Regions from separate parts of the Alkaliphilus sp. B6464 genome, predicted to be linked through region 1. Evidence: a T-box and tRNA genes for the amino acid it is inferred to sense, from the RefSeq annotation. Region 1 holds a T-box; the other holds one or more tRNA genes.
The links. A T-box is a leader RNA that pairs with one kind of tRNA and senses whether it is charged. The one in region 1 lies ahead of pheS (phenylalanine--tRNA ligase subunit alpha), so its partner is inferred to be a tRNA-Phe.
Positions count from the first base shown of each region.

Region 2: it has a tRNA-Phe gene. The T-box ahead of pheS (phenylalanine--tRNA ligase subunit alpha) is inferred to sense a tRNA for this amino acid. The anticodon was not compared.

Region 1 is NZ_CP058557.1:2,132,951-2,140,227, reverse strand. It holds gene pheT (phenylalanine--tRNA ligase subunit beta) at 1-1,841, opposite strand, end outside; gene pheS (phenylalanine--tRNA ligase subunit alpha) at 1,864-2,883, opposite strand; T-box leader at 2,931-3,168, opposite strand; gene HYG84_RS10465 (YqzL family protein) at 3,189-3,278, opposite strand; gene HYG84_RS10460 (TrmH family RNA methyltransferase) at 3,380-4,201, opposite strand; gene HYG84_RS10455 (potassium channel family protein) at 4,203-4,859, opposite strand; gene HYG84_RS10450 (TrkH family potassium uptake protein) at 4,871-6,226, opposite strand; gene rplT (50S ribosomal protein L20) at 6,440-6,799, opposite strand; gene rpmI (50S ribosomal protein L35) at 6,831-7,025, opposite strand; gene infC (translation initiation factor IF-3) at 7,046-7,277, opposite strand, start outside.
Region 2 is NZ_CP058557.1:576,392-583,668, reverse strand. It holds rRNA gene HYG84_RS02835 (23S ribosomal RNA) at 1-580, shown strand, start outside; rRNA gene rrf (5S ribosomal RNA) at 752-868, shown strand; tRNA gene HYG84_RS02825 (tRNA-Asn) at 874-948, shown strand; tRNA gene HYG84_RS02820 (tRNA-Glu) at 954-1,028, shown strand; tRNA gene HYG84_RS02815 (tRNA-Val) at 1,035-1,110, shown strand; tRNA gene HYG84_RS02810 (tRNA-Asp) at 1,116-1,192, shown strand; tRNA gene HYG84_RS02805 (tRNA-Thr) at 1,251-1,327, shown strand; tRNA gene HYG84_RS02800 (tRNA-Gly) at 1,333-1,406, shown strand; tRNA gene HYG84_RS02795 (tRNA-Arg) at 1,415-1,491, shown strand; tRNA gene HYG84_RS02790 (tRNA-Gln) at 1,495-1,571, shown strand; tRNA gene HYG84_RS02785 (tRNA-Lys) at 1,576-1,651, shown strand; tRNA gene HYG84_RS02780 (tRNA-Ser) at 1,660-1,748, shown strand; tRNA gene HYG84_RS02775 (tRNA-Ser) at 1,801-1,892, shown strand; tRNA gene HYG84_RS02770 (tRNA-Pro) at 1,902-1,978, shown strand; tRNA gene HYG84_RS02765 (tRNA-Ile) at 2,004-2,080, shown strand; tRNA gene HYG84_RS02760 (tRNA-Trp) at 2,114-2,189, shown strand; tRNA gene HYG84_RS02755 (tRNA-Pro) at 2,194-2,270, shown strand; tRNA gene HYG84_RS02750 (tRNA-Ile) at 2,276-2,352, shown strand; tRNA gene HYG84_RS02745 (tRNA-Phe) at 2,366-2,441, shown strand; tRNA gene HYG84_RS02740 (tRNA-Met) at 2,446-2,522, shown strand; tRNA gene HYG84_RS02735 (tRNA-Val) at 2,542-2,617, shown strand; tRNA gene HYG84_RS02730 (tRNA-Asp) at 2,623-2,699, shown strand; tRNA gene HYG84_RS02725 (tRNA-Thr) at 2,735-2,811, shown strand; tRNA gene HYG84_RS02720 (tRNA-Tyr) at 2,822-2,906, shown strand; tRNA gene HYG84_RS02715 (tRNA-Gly) at 2,919-2,992, shown strand; tRNA gene HYG84_RS02710 (tRNA-Lys) at 3,052-3,127, shown strand; rRNA gene HYG84_RS02705 (16S ribosomal RNA) at 3,333-4,861, shown strand; tRNA gene HYG84_RS02700 (tRNA-Ala) at 4,923-4,998, shown strand; rRNA gene HYG84_RS02695 (23S ribosomal RNA) at 5,219-7,277, shown strand, end outside.

The DNA of each region.
Region 1 (7,277 bases):
AAGTCTTCTTTACCATACATAGCCATTACTAAACTTGGAATTTCAAGCGGTAACTCTTGCATCTTATCAGTCTTAGTAATAAATATTTGACCAATTTCAAATGCCCTAAAATCCTCAACCTTTCGATTTGTATTTCTAGCTGCAACTTCTAGTATATTTGGAAGTAAACTAGTTCGCATGACACTAGTCTCATCTCCAAGAGGATTGATTAGCTTTACCATATTTCTTTTTATGCTGTTTTCATCAAGATTAATCATATCTATAGTTTTAGGGCTAACGAATGAATATGTTAAAATTTCATTAAAGCCCATTGCATTTAAAAGATCCTTCGCCACATCTGCTATAATTTGTCTGCTAGGTTTACCTCCAACTTCTATATTTCCCTTAGCCATTGTAGGTGGTATTTTGTCATATCCAAAAATTCTCCCTACTTCTTCAGCAAAATCTGCTTCCATTACAAGATCCATTCTATAGGTTGGAACTGTGACCTCAAGAGTATCACCTAAATCCTTCGTAGTGATCTCTAGCCTGTTGAAAATATCAATCATTTCTTCATTACTTAAAGAAATACCTAGAAGATCATTAATTTTTTTAGGTCTAATTATTACTTGTCGAGGCATTCTTTCTTCAGGATAAATATCAACTACTCCTTCAAGTACTTCTCCTGCCCCTAGTTCTACAATTAATTGACATGCTCTATCTGCAGCTAAGCGTGCTATATTAGGATCAACACCTTTTTCATATCTTGAAGAAGCCTCTGTTCTAAGGGCCAATTGCTTAGAAGTAAGCCTTATATTATTTGAGCTAAAATGTGCAGACTCTAATAATATAGTTTTTGTATTTTCTGTTACTTCAGATTGTTCTCCACCCATTACACCTGCAATAGCTAGAGATTTCTTCTCATCAGCAATTACTGTCATAGACGACTTTAATTTTCTTTCCACTCCATCTAAGGTTTTGAATAATTCATCGTCTTTAGCTCTCTTAACTACAATTTTGTTCCCTTCAATATAGGATAGGTCGAAAGCATGTAATGGTTGGCCGTACTCTAGCATTACATAGTTGGTAATATCTACTATATTATTAATTGGACGAACCCCTGCATTAATTAATCTTTGCTGTATCCACTGCGGAGAAGAACCAATCTTTATATTTTTAATAACTCTTGCAACGTATCTTGTACATCCTTCATTGTCTTGTATTTCCACAGAAATATGATCCGATGCCTTATCTTTTATTTCTATAACCTCTACATTTGGATATTGCACATTTTCATTTAAGGTAGCCCCTACTTCCCTAGCCATTCCGATAACACTTAAACAGTCCGGTCTGTTTGATGTAATTTCAAATTCAATTACTTGATCTTTTAAATTAAGTGTTTCGGTAATATCTTGACCTAAAGGATAGGCTTTATCTAATATCCAAATTCCATCCTTAATTTCTTCAGGTATCATAGCTTTGGGGATACCTAATTCGTCAGCAGAACAAAGCATTCCCTCAGAAATCTCTCCTCTAAGCTTTCCTTTTTTAATTTTCAACCCTCCAGGTAGTATTGCGCCATGGACCGCAACAGGAATATAATCTCCTTCAGAAACATTAGTTGCGCCAGTTACAATTTGAAGTTTTTCATCTCCAACATTTACTTGACAAACAACTAATTTATCAGCATTAGGGTGCTGTGTGATACTTTCTATATGCCCAACAACAACATTTTTAATATCATCACATAGTATATCTATTTTTTCTACCATAGATCCAGACATTGTCATTTTATCTGCAAATTCATTAGTATCTATATTAATATTTACATAATCTTTAATCCAGTTCATTGATACATACATAATACATTCCTCCTACTTTCTATTAAAATTGATTGATAAAACGCATATCATTTTCAAATAATAAACGAATATCATCAATTCCATATTTTTGCATAGTTAGACGGTCTATTCCCATACCAAAGGCAAATCCGCTATACACTTCAGGGTCTATACCACAATTTCTAAGTACATTTGGATGAACCATTCCTGCGCCTAAAACTTCTATCCAACCATTTCCCTTACATACACTACAACCCTCTCCACCACATTTAAAGCAAGTAGCATCAACCTCTGCACTAGGTTCTGTAAATGGAAAGTTATGTGGTCTAAACTTTATTTGAGTATTGGGACCGAAAAAGTTCTTTGCAAATACCTCTAATGTTCCTTTCAGATCTCCCATTGTAATGCCTTTATCTACTACAAGCCCCTCTATTTGATGGAACATAGGAGAATGGGTAGCATCTGGAGTATCATTTCTAAAGCAACGACCTAATGAAACAATTCTAATTGGTGGCTCATTTTTTTCCATAACTCTAACCTGCACTGGAGATGTTTGTGTTCTTAAAATTGTACTTTCGTTTATGTAGAAAGTATCACTAACATCTCTAGATGGATGATTTTTTGGAGCATTTAAAGCGTCAAAGTTATAATATACGGTTTCTACTTCTGGACCTTCAGCAACTTTAAAGCCCATGCTTATAAAAATATTTTTTAAATCATCCATAGCTTGTGTTAAAGGATGTCTTTTTCCTACCTTAATCTCTTTACCAGGCATGGTTACATCAATTGTTTCAGATTGTAACTTCTTGTCTAACTCTTTGATTTTAATACTTTTTTTAGCTTCTTCTAATGCAATCTCAATATTTTCCCTAACAATATTAGCTATTTTACCTATTAAAGGACGTTCCTCGGCACTTAATGCTCCCATTCCCCTTAATATTTCAGTTAATTCTCCTTTTTTACCTAAATAGTGAATTCTAGCCTTTTCTAAAATAGCTGTAGAATCAGCTTCGTTAATTTCTAATATAGCTTTTTCCTTCAATGCTTTTAATTTTCCTTCCATAACAAATCTCCTTTCTAATTTTACAAATAAAAATAAACCCTCATCCCAGAAGGGACGAAGGTTTCACTCCGTGGTACCACCCTAATAGTCCATTGCAATTAACAATGAACCACTCAGAGACATTAACGGCGTCAACCGATAAAACCTATAATCTAAGATATAGACTTCAGCTTTATAGCTCCAGAGCGAACTTCTGCTATACTTGTTATAAGGTACTTTCAGCCTAAGGTACCTTTTCTCTTTTAAAACAGTCTATAGCTTACTTTTCTCCTTCAATGCTTTTGTTTATTTAACTTATTCATCTATTAATTAATGGATAGTTTCTTATACATAATATAGGCTGTAACGGAACCTGTCAACTCAAATAGTTTCCAAAACACATCAGGAGTCTTCATTGTTCCACTCTCCTTCCTTCAAGCCATCGTATGTTTATTATAACATAGCTTAATGGCTGAAACAAGGTAGTTTGATTAAATAAGTATAATTTTTAAAATTTTCAAACTTTTCTTAGATGTTTTTCTTCTGCAGCTTTATAAATCAAAATGCCAGCTGCTATAGATGCATTCAAAGACTCGATTTTTCCCAAGATTGGAATTATAACCCTTTCGTCTACCTTAGATAATATGTGGCTATCAATTCCATTTGCCTCATTCCCTATTATTATACCAATATTTTTACGGTAATCAATATGAATATAGGTTTTATCTGTATCTAAATCTGCAGCTATTAGTTTTACATTTTTTTCTTTTAAATATTCAATCCATTCTTCATCACTATCACACAGTACAATTGGTAAGTGAAATATTGCTCCCATTGTAGCTCTAAGAGTTTTACTATTGTACGGATCAACACTTCCCTTTGCTATTATTACTGCATCAACTCTAGCACTTTCTGCGGTGCGAATAATAGTTCCCATATTACCGGGATCCTGTATGCGATCTAAAATAACAAAGAATAAATTATCATCATCTTCAAACTTCAGATCTTCCAAACTACTATTCTTCATGTTAACTACAGCCATAACGCCTTGTGGACTCTCTGTGGTTGCTAGCTTGCTAAATAATTGACTAGGTAACTGATAAATAGTATGTCCTTTTGAGGAAACCTTGTTTAATAAATCTGAGCCCCCTTGAACTTGGTGCAATTCTTCACTAAAAACAACATATTCAATATCCCCATTATGTTTTAAGCATTCTTCAACAATTCTTACACCCTCTACTGTAAACTGAAGGTGTTTTACCCTTTGTTTCTTAAGCTGAAGCGACTTTATATGCTTAATAATAGAATTGCTCTCACTACTAATTAACTTAATATCCATTCTATGACCAAACCTGTTTTTCAATTTTTTCTAAATCTTTGTTATGACCAATAACAACAAGAATATCATCCTTACCAATTCGATCCATAGCTATTGGGGATACATTAATTTCATAGCCATGCTTTATTGCCATAATATTTACACCATATTTAGATCTGACATCTATTTCTAACAATGTTTTACCTACCCAATCATCTAAGGGTGCTATTTCCATGATACTATAATCTGGAGCTAATTCTATATAGTCTAATATATTGCTAGATACTAAATTGTGAGCTACACGCATTCCCATATCCCTTTCAGGGAAAACTACGCGATCCGCTCCTATTTTAAATAGTAGTTTTGCATGGATTTCATTATTGGCCTTAGCCACAACATATTTAATACCTAGTTCCTTTACTATTAAAGTAGCCATAATAGAAGCCTGTATGTCCGAACCAATTGTAATAATTGCAACATCAAAGTTACGTATTCCTAAAGATTTCAAAGAGTTTTCATCAGTAGCATCAGCTTGAACCGCATGGGTAACTTCATCAGAAACATGCTGAATAATTTCTTCGCTACTATCTATGGCTAATACATCATGTCCCATTTTGTACAGAGTTCTTGCAACACTACTTCCAAAACGGCCACAACCTATAACAACATATTGTTTCATGTTAATCCTTCCTATCCTACTAAAATTTTTCCTTCTGGGTATTTAATATTTCCTTTATATTTATGTTGCTGTCTCGCCAGTGCAAATGCAATTGTAAGTATACCTACTCTACCAGCAAACATCATAAAAATAAGTAGAGTCTTACCAAGTGCACTTAATAGAGGTGTTATTCCTAGGGTTAAACCAACAGTACCAAAGGCAGACACAACTTCAAATAAAATTTCCATAAAATTAAATTGACTATCAGTAATAGATAGTATCATTGTAACAAAAATAATTAAAAATATACCTATAATAGCAATTGTTATAGCTCTATTAACTATATCTCTAGATATTCTCCTTCTAAACAATTCGGTTTCACTCTTACCCTTAATAACAGAAATAATTGTAAAGAGAATTACACCAAGGGTTGTGGTTTTAATCCCACCTGCTGTAGATGCTGGAGATCCTCCAATATACATCAGAATAATGGCTAATAATTTTGAAGCAGTTCTCATTTGAGCAAAGTCAACGGTATTAAAACCTGCTGTTCTAACGGTTACTGATTGGAAAAAACCAGATAGAAACTTACCACCTAAATTTAGGTTTCCTAGGGTATCAGGGTTTCTCCATTCTAAAACTATAAAACCAATAGTGCCTATTGTCAATAACAGTGCAGTAATTAATAATGCCATTTTAGTATGAAGAGATAGTTTCCTAAGTTTTTTATTAGTAAACACATCAGTTATAACAGAAAAACCAATCCCTCCAATAATGATTAAAAAGGAAACCGTAAGAGATACAATAGGATCTGAGACATAGGGCATTAAATTTTTTCCATTACCGATTAAGTCAAAACCTGCATTACAAAAAGCTGAAACTGAGTGAAATATCGAATAGGCCATGCCAGTTATCCATCCATATTGTGGTATAAACCTCAAGGAAAGAAACAAAGCACCTAATCCCTCTACTGCGAAAGTCACTATTAAAACATACTTAGAAAACCGCACAAGCCCCGCTAGAGTACTCTGATTAAAAGCCTCTTGGATAATTAATCTTTCCTTTAAAGATATTTTCTTTCCTAATATAATAAAAAACATGGTAGCCAATGTCATAAATCCTAAACCACCTATTTGTATTAGGAATAGAATAACAGTCTTTCCAAATGCGGTCCAATAGGTACCGGTATCCACAACAGATAAGCCAGTTACACATACTGCTGATGTAGCAGTAAAAATAGCATTAATAAAACCTACACTTTCCCCATTTTGAGATGCAATTGGTAGATTTAACAATAATCCTCCAATTAAAATTATCGTTGCAAATCCGATTACAAGAACTTGTGTAGGCTTCAATTTTATATTATGCATATCTATTTTAATACTCATGTTTTAACACCGTCCATATATATCTTATACACTTAATTTTATTTAACTATTTTATTTAATATATATATACTTATAGAGTATTACCAATCTCTCTAACAATCTATACTATATTTATCCTAATACGTTATTAACATACAATCAAGAAACATATATTATAATAATTTTAGATATTATATAAAATTATAAAGAGTCCTTATTAATAAGGACTCTAAATTATGCGTTTAATTTTTGTTTTGCTGTTTCAACTAATTGTGCAAAACCTTCTTTGTCATAAATAGCCATTTCAGATAACATTTTTCTATTCATTTCAATACCAGATAGCTTTAAGCCATTCATAAGTCTTGAATAAGAAATGCCATTTGCTCTAGCTGCAGCATTTATTCTTGTGATCCAAAGTCTTCTGAAATCTCTTTTTCTTAATTTTCTACCAACATAAGCATGTTTTAACGCTTTCATTACGAATTGGTTAGCTGGTCTAAACAGTTTGCTTCTAGCTCCTCTGAAACCTTTTGCTAACTTTAAAACTTTTTTATGTTTTTTATGGGCAGCAGTACCCTTTTTAACTCTAGCCATTATTTACAACCTCCTTTTCTTCCTACGTTATCTAATATGGTAATAATTGTGCTATTCTTCTTTGATCGCCCTTGAATACTATGCCAGCTTTTCTAAGCTTTCTTTTTCTCTTAGGTGACTTCTTAGTTAAAATATGGCTTGTATAAGCTTTACTTCTTTTAATTTTACCTGTACCAGTCTTTTTAAATCTTTTTGCTGCACCTCTATGAGTTTTCATTTTTGGCATTAGTGTTTCCTCCCTTCAAATTATGCGTTTTTCGGAGCCAAAATCATAATCATTTGTTTTCCTTCAAGTTTTGCTTCCTTTTCAACAACGCTTACTTCTTCAAGCATGGAAGCAAACTGTTTAATTACACCTTGACCCTTACTTATATTATTAAGTTCTCTTCCTCTAAATCTCATGCTAACTTTTACCTTATCTCCACTTTTCAAGAACTTAATAGCATTGTTAGCCTTAACACTTAAATCGTGTGCTTCA
Region 2 (7,277 bases), 1.6 Mb from region 1:
AGAGTGTAAAGGCAAAAGGGAGCTTGATTGCGAGACATACAGGTCGAGCAAGGACGAAAGTCGGGCTTAGTGATCCGGTGGTTCCGAGTGGAAGGGCCATCGCTCAACGGATAAAAGCTACCCCGGGGATAACAGGCTTATCTCCCCCAAGAGTCCACATCGACGGGGAGGTTTGGCACCTCGATGTCGGCTCATCACATCCTGGGGCTGTAGTAGGTCCCAAGGGTTGGGCTGTTCGCCCATTAAAGTGGTACGCGAGCTGGGTTCAGAACGTCGTGAGACAGTTCGGTCCCTATCCGTCGCGGGCGCAGGAAATTTGAGAGGAGCTGTCCTTAGTACGAGAGGACCGGGATGGACGCACCTCTGGTGTACCAGTTGTTCTGCCAAGAGCATCGCTGGGTAGCTAAGTGCGGAAGGGATAAGTGCTGAAGGCATCTAAGCACGAAGCCCCCCTCAAGATAAGATTTCCCATCGCGTAAGCGAGTAAGACCCCAAGAAGACTACTTGGTTGATAGGCCTAGGGTGTAAGTGCAGCAATGTACTTAGCTGATAGGTACTAATAGGTCGAGGGCTTGACCAAATATATTCTAACATTGTATAGTTTTGAGGGAATAATTTTCTCTTGACATATTACTTATTAAAGTGGTATGATTAAAATCCAGTTGAAATACAACTTGATTTTAATTTGAAGGAAACTCGGCTAACGCTGAGTACTCCATTCACACCAAATCAAAGATTTGGGTGATTGCAATATCGTGGCAATAGCGAAGGGGTCACACCTGTTCCCATACCGAACACAGTAGTTAAGCCCTTCAGCGCTGATGGTACTTGGCGGGAAGCTGCCTGGGAGAGTAGGTCGCTGCGATATTATGTTCCAGAGTAGCTCAATGGTGGAGCACCCGGCTGTTAACCGGTAGGTTGGAGGTTCGAGTCCTCTCTCTGGAGCCAACTTTGGCCCCTTGGTCAAGCGGTCAAGACACCGCCCTTTCACGGCGGTAACAGGGGTTCGATTCCCCTAGGGGTCACCAAATTTTGGGCGCATAGCTCAGCTGGGAGAGCACCTGCCTTACAAGCAGGGGGTCACAGGTTCAAGTCCTGTTGCGCCCACCAAAATTGGCCTGGTAGTTCAGATGGTTAGAATGCCAGCCTGTCACGCTGGAGGTCGAGGGTTCGAGTCCCTTCCAGGTCGCCAATTTTAATATATTTTTAAAAGGTAACTCAGCATTTGCTGAGTACTGTAATCACAGTATGCTGGTGTAGCTCAGTTGGCCAGAGCAGCTGATTTGTAATCAGCAGGTCGCGGGTTCGAATCCCATCACCAGCTCCATATATGCGGGTGTAGTTCAATGGTAGAACGTCAGCCTTCCAAGCTGATCGCGAGGGTTCGATTCCCTTCACCCGCTCCATTAAACATGTACCTATAGCTCAGCAGGATAGAGCAATGGCCTTCTAAGCCATGTGTCCGGGGTTCGAATCCCTGTAGGTACGCCATAATGGGATATAGCCAAGTCGGTAAGGCAACGGACTTTGACTCCGTCATTCCGCAGGTTCGAGTCCTGCTATCCCAGCCATTTTGACCCATTAGCTCAGTCGGTAGAGCACCTGACTTTTAATCAGGGTGTCCCGCGTTCGAGTCGCGGATGGGTCACCAACAATCAAGGAGAGGTGTCCGAGTGGTTTAAGGAGCTGGTCTTGAAAACCAGTGACTCCGCAAGGGGCCGTGGGTTCGAATCCCACCCTCTCCGCCATTATTATTGCATTATATATAAAATGGGTGTATAATATAGGTATTCTAAAAATGGAGAAGTACTCAAGTAGGCTGAAGAGGACGGTTTGCTAAACCGTTAGGTCGCGTAAGTGGCGCGCGGGTTCGAATCCCGCCTTCTCCGCCATTATACTTTCCGGGTGTAGCGCAGTTTGGTAGCGCACATGGTTTGGGACCATGGGGCCGGGGGTTCGAATCCCTCCACCCGGACCAGTTATATAAAATACTAAAAAAATGAGGGCCTTTAGCTCAGTTGGTCAGAGCATCCGGCTCATAACCGGCAGGTCCGGGGTTCGAGTCCCTGAAGGCCCACCATTTTAAAAATAATTTAAAGTAATGTGTAAATATAGGGGTGTAGTTCAGTTGGTAGAACAGTGGTCTCCAAAACCACGTGTCGTGGGTTCAAGTCCTGCCACCCCTGCCAGTTTCCGGGTGTAGCGCAGTTTGGTAGCGCACATGGTTTGGGACCATGGGGCCGGGGGTTCGAATCCCTCCACCCGGACCAATTGTGGGCTCATAGCTCAGGTGGTTAGAGCGCACGCCTGATAAGCGTGAGGTCGGTGGTTCGAGTCCACTTGAGCCCACCATTTGATTGTACAAGCCCAGATAGCTCAGTCGGTAGAGCAGGGGACTGAAAATCCCCGTGTCGGTGGTTCGATTCCGCCTCTGGGCACCATAATGGCGGCATAGCTTAGTTGGCTAGAGCGTTCGGTTCATACCCGAAAGGTCACAGGTTCGACTCCTGTTGCCGCTACCATGTTTAATCTTATCTATAAGGGCGCATAGCTCAGCTGGGAGAGCACCTGCCTTACAAGCAGGGGGTCACAGGTTCAAGTCCTGTTGCGCCCACCAAATTTGGTCCGGTAGTTCAGTTGGTTAGAATGCCAGCCTGTCACGCTGGAGGTCGAGGGTTCGAGTCCCTTCCGGATCGCCAATTTCAATATAATACATTAAATAGCAAATATTCATGCTGGTGTAGCTCAGTTGGCCAGAGCAGCTGATTTGTAATCAGCAGGTCGCGGGTTCGAATCCCATCACCAGCTCCATTATTTGTACGGAGGGGTTCCCGAGCGGCCAAAGGGGGCAGACTGTAAATCTGTTGTCAACGACTTCGAAGGTTCGAATCCTTCTCCCTCCACCATTAATTTAATATGCGGGTGTAGTTCAATGGTAGAACGTCAGCCTTCCAAGCTGATCGCGAGGGTTCGATTCCCTTCACCCGCTCCATTGAAAACTTGTATTATTTTGCTCATATCAGTTTAGGGGTTTGAGTGATTAAAATATTTGACCCATTAGCTCAGTCGGTAGAGCACCTGACTTTTAATCAGGGTGTCCCGCGTTCGAGTCGCGGATGGGTCACCATTTTTCATAAAACATTTTTAGTAAAGTTTTAAAAACAAGATACGAAAAAAATATTGACATAATATTTTAGATATGATATATTAAACAAAGTCGCCGCAACAAGGCGATGGGGCATAAGCCCTTGAAGAGGTCTTTGAAAACTAAACAGTATAGATTAAGCCAGCAAATAATAAATCCATCTTTAAAAGATGGTACCCAGAAATTTTTTATTAAGAGTTTGATCCTGGCTCAGGATGAACGCTGGCGGCGTGCCTAACACATGCAAGTCGAGCGGAGTTATTTTCAGGAAGCCTTCGGGTGGAATGATTTTAATTTAGCGGCGGACGGGTGAGTAACGCGTGGGCAACCTACCCTGTACAGGGGAATAACAATGGGAAACCATTGCTAATACCCCATAATACCTTTTAGGGGCATCCCTAGAAGGTCAAAGAATTTCGGTATAGGATGGGCCCGCGTCTGATTAGCTAGTTGGTGAGGTAATGGCTCACCAAGGCGACGATCAGTAGCCGGCCTGAGAGGGTGAACGGCCACACTGGAACTGAGACACGGTCCAGACTCCTACGGGAGGCAGCAGTGGGGAATATTGCACAATGGGGGAAACCCTGATGCAGCAACGCCGCGTGAGCGATGAAGGCTTTCGAGTCGTAAAGCTCTGTCCTAAGGGAAGATAATGACGGTACCTTAGGAGGAAGCCCCGGCTAACTACGTGCCAGCAGCCGCGGTAATACGTAGGGGGCAAGCGTTATCCGGAATCATTGGGCGTAAAGGGTGCGTAGGCGGCCCTATGGGTCAGAGGTTAAAGGCTACGGCTCAACCGTAGTAAGCCTTTGAAACTGTAGGGCTTGAGTGCAGGAGAGGAGAGTGGAATTCCTAGTGTAGCGGTGAAATGCGTAGATATTAGGAGGAACACCAGTGGCGAAGGCGACTCTCTGGACTGCAACTGACGCTGAGGCACGAAAGCGTGGGTAGCGAACAGGATTAGATACCCTGGTAGTCCACGCCGTAAACGATGAGTGCTAGGTGTTGGGGGTCAAACCTCGGTGCCGCAGTTAACGCATTAAGCACTCCGCCTGGGGAGTACGTTCGCAAGAATGAAACTCAAAGGAATTGACGGGGACCCGCACAAGCAGCGGAGCATGTGGTTTAATTCGAAGCAACGCGAAGAACCTTACCTGGACTTGACATCCCTCGGACAGCTTTTTAATCGAAGCCTTCCCTTCGGGGACTGAGGTGACAGGTGGTGCATGGTTGTCGTCAGCTCGTGTCGTGAGATGTTGGGTTAAGTCCCGCAACGAGCGCAACCCTTGTCTTTAGTTGCCAGCAGTTCGGCTGGGCACTCTAGAGAGACTGCCGGGGATAACTCGGAGGAAGGTGGGGATGACGTCAAATCATCATGCCCCTTATGTTCAGGGCTACACACGTGCTACAATGGCCGATACAACGGGCAGCCAAGGAGTAATCCGGAGCGAATCCTACAAAATCGGTCCCAGTTCGGATTGTGGGCTGAAACTCGCCCACATGAAGTCGGAGTTGCTAGTAATCGCGGATCAGAATGTCGCGGTGAATGCGTTCCCGGGTCTTGTACACACCGCCCGTCACACCACGGGAGTCGGAAGCACCCGAAGCCAGCTATCCAACCTTTATTGGAGGAAGCTGTCGAAGGTGAAGCCAATGACTGGGGTGAAGTCGTAACAAGGTAGCCGTATCGGAAGGTGCGGCTGGATCACCTCCTTTCTAAGGAGAATTGGCAATCTATACTGTCTAGTTTTGAGGGACTTCTTGTCTTTCAATACATGGGGGCGTAGCTCAGTTGGGAGAGCACCTGCCTTGCAAGCAGGGGGTCAGGAGTTCGACTCTCCTCGTCTCCACCATAGAATACCAATTTAAAGGTTGACATAAAACATTTTATTTGGTATTATATTATTCCGTCTTAAAGACGGTTAAATAGTTCCTTGAAAACTACACAATGTTAGATTATGACCTAACCCGATTTGTGAAACAAATCGAAGGTAGGTCAAACGCAATGAGCATCAAATTTGTGCGACCGTAAGGGAGTAAACAAATTTAGAATGCGAAACTGCGAATAGCTTTGGTCAAGCTAATAAGGGCAGAAGGCGGATGCCTTGGCACCAGGAGTCGATGAAGGACGTGGTAAGCTGCGATAAGCCTCGGGGAGATGCAAGCAATCTTTGATCCGGGGATTTCCGAATGGGGAAACCTACTTAGGTTAATACCTAAGTATCTATTACTCAATCAATAGGTAATAGAAGACATACCAGGGGAACTGAAACATCTAAGTACCCTGAGGAAGAGAAAGAAAAATCGATTCCCTAAGTAGCGGCGAGCGAAAGGGGATAAGCCCAAACCGATAGGGTTTTCTCTATCGGGGTTGCGGACCGGTCATATATGATGACTCATCGTAATAGAAGAGGTTTGGAAAGACTCACCATAGAAGGTAATAGTCCTGTACATGAAACGATGATATTCTAGACCGTGATCCAGAGTACCACGAGGCACGTGAAACCTTGTGGGAAGCAGGGGGGACCACCCCCCAAGGCTAAATACTACCTGGTGACCGATAGCGCATAGTACCGTGAGGGAAAGGTGAAAAGAACCCCGGAAGGGGAGTGAAATAGAACCTGAAACCTTCTGCTTACAAACTGTGGGAGCACTTTTTATGTGTGACCGCGTACTTTTTGTAGAACGGGCCAACGAGTTACGGTATGGAGCAAGGTTAAGCACCTATGGTGCGAAGCCGTAGGGAAACCGAGTCTTAATAGGGCGTCTAGTTTCATGCCGTAGACCCGAAACCGGGCGACCTACCCATGGTCAGGATGAAGCGGAAGTAAAATTTCGTGGAGGTCCGAACCGATTGACGTTGAAAAGTCACCGGATGAACTGTGGGTAGCGGTGAAATTCCAATCGAGCCCGGAGATAGCTGGTTCTCGCCGAAATAGCTTTAGGGCTAGCCTCGAGGTTAAGAGATACGGAGGTAGAGCACTGAATGGTCTAGGGGCCTTCACCGGTTACCAAAACCTATCAAACTCCGAATGCCGTTATCTTTTACTCGGGAGTCAGACTGCGAGTGATAAGATCCGTAGTCAAGAGGGAAAGAGCCCAGACCATCAGCTAAGGTCCCAAAGTATACGTTAAGTGGAAAAGGATGTGGAGTTGCATAGACAACCAGGATGTTGGCTTAGAAGCAGCCATTCATTCAAAGAGTGCGTAATAGCTCACTGGTCGAGTGATTCTGCGCCGAAAATGTCCGGGGCTCAAACGTATCACCGAAGCTATGGATCCGTAAGGATGGTAGGCGAGCGTTCTATATAGGTTGAAGCTGTACCGGAAGGAGCAGTGGACTGTATAGAAGTGAGAATGTTGGCATGAGTAACGAGAGGCAGGTGAGAATCCTGCCCGTCGAAAACCTAAGGTTTCCTGAGGAAGGCTCGTCCGCTCAGGGTTAGTCGGGACCTAAGCCCAGGCCGAAAGGCGTAGGCGATGGACAACAGGTTGAAATTCCTGTACCACCTAAAATCGTTTGAGAGATGGAGTGACACAGTAGGATAGGCTCAGCGCACCGTTGGTTGTGTGCGTCTAAGCTGGTAGGGAGTTAGAAGAGGCAAATCCCTTTTAACATTAATCCTGAGAAGTGATGGGGAGCGAAATTTAAGTAGCGAACTGGCTGATTCCACACTGTCGAGAAAAGCTTCTATCGAGATTTCTAGGTGCCCGTACCGCAAACCGACACAGGTAGGTGAGGAGAGAATCCTAAGACGATCGGGAGAACTATTGTTAAGGAACTCGGCAAAATGACCCCGTAACTTCGGGATAAGGGGAGCCGGTTTTGGTTAAAGATTTACTCTGTAAGCCTCAACCGGCCGCAGAGAATAGGCCCAAGCGACTGTTTACCATAAACATAGGTCTCTGCTAAGTCGAAAGACGACGTATAGGGGCTGACGCCTGCCCGGTGCTGGAAGGTTAAGGGGAATTGTTAGCATCTGCGAAGCAATGAACTTAAGCCCCAGTAAACGGCGGCCGTAACTATAACGGTCCTAAGGTAGCGAAATTCCTTGTCGGGTAAGTTCCGACCCGCACGAAAGGCGTAACGATTTGGGCGCTGTCTCAACAATAGACCCGGTGAAATTGTAAT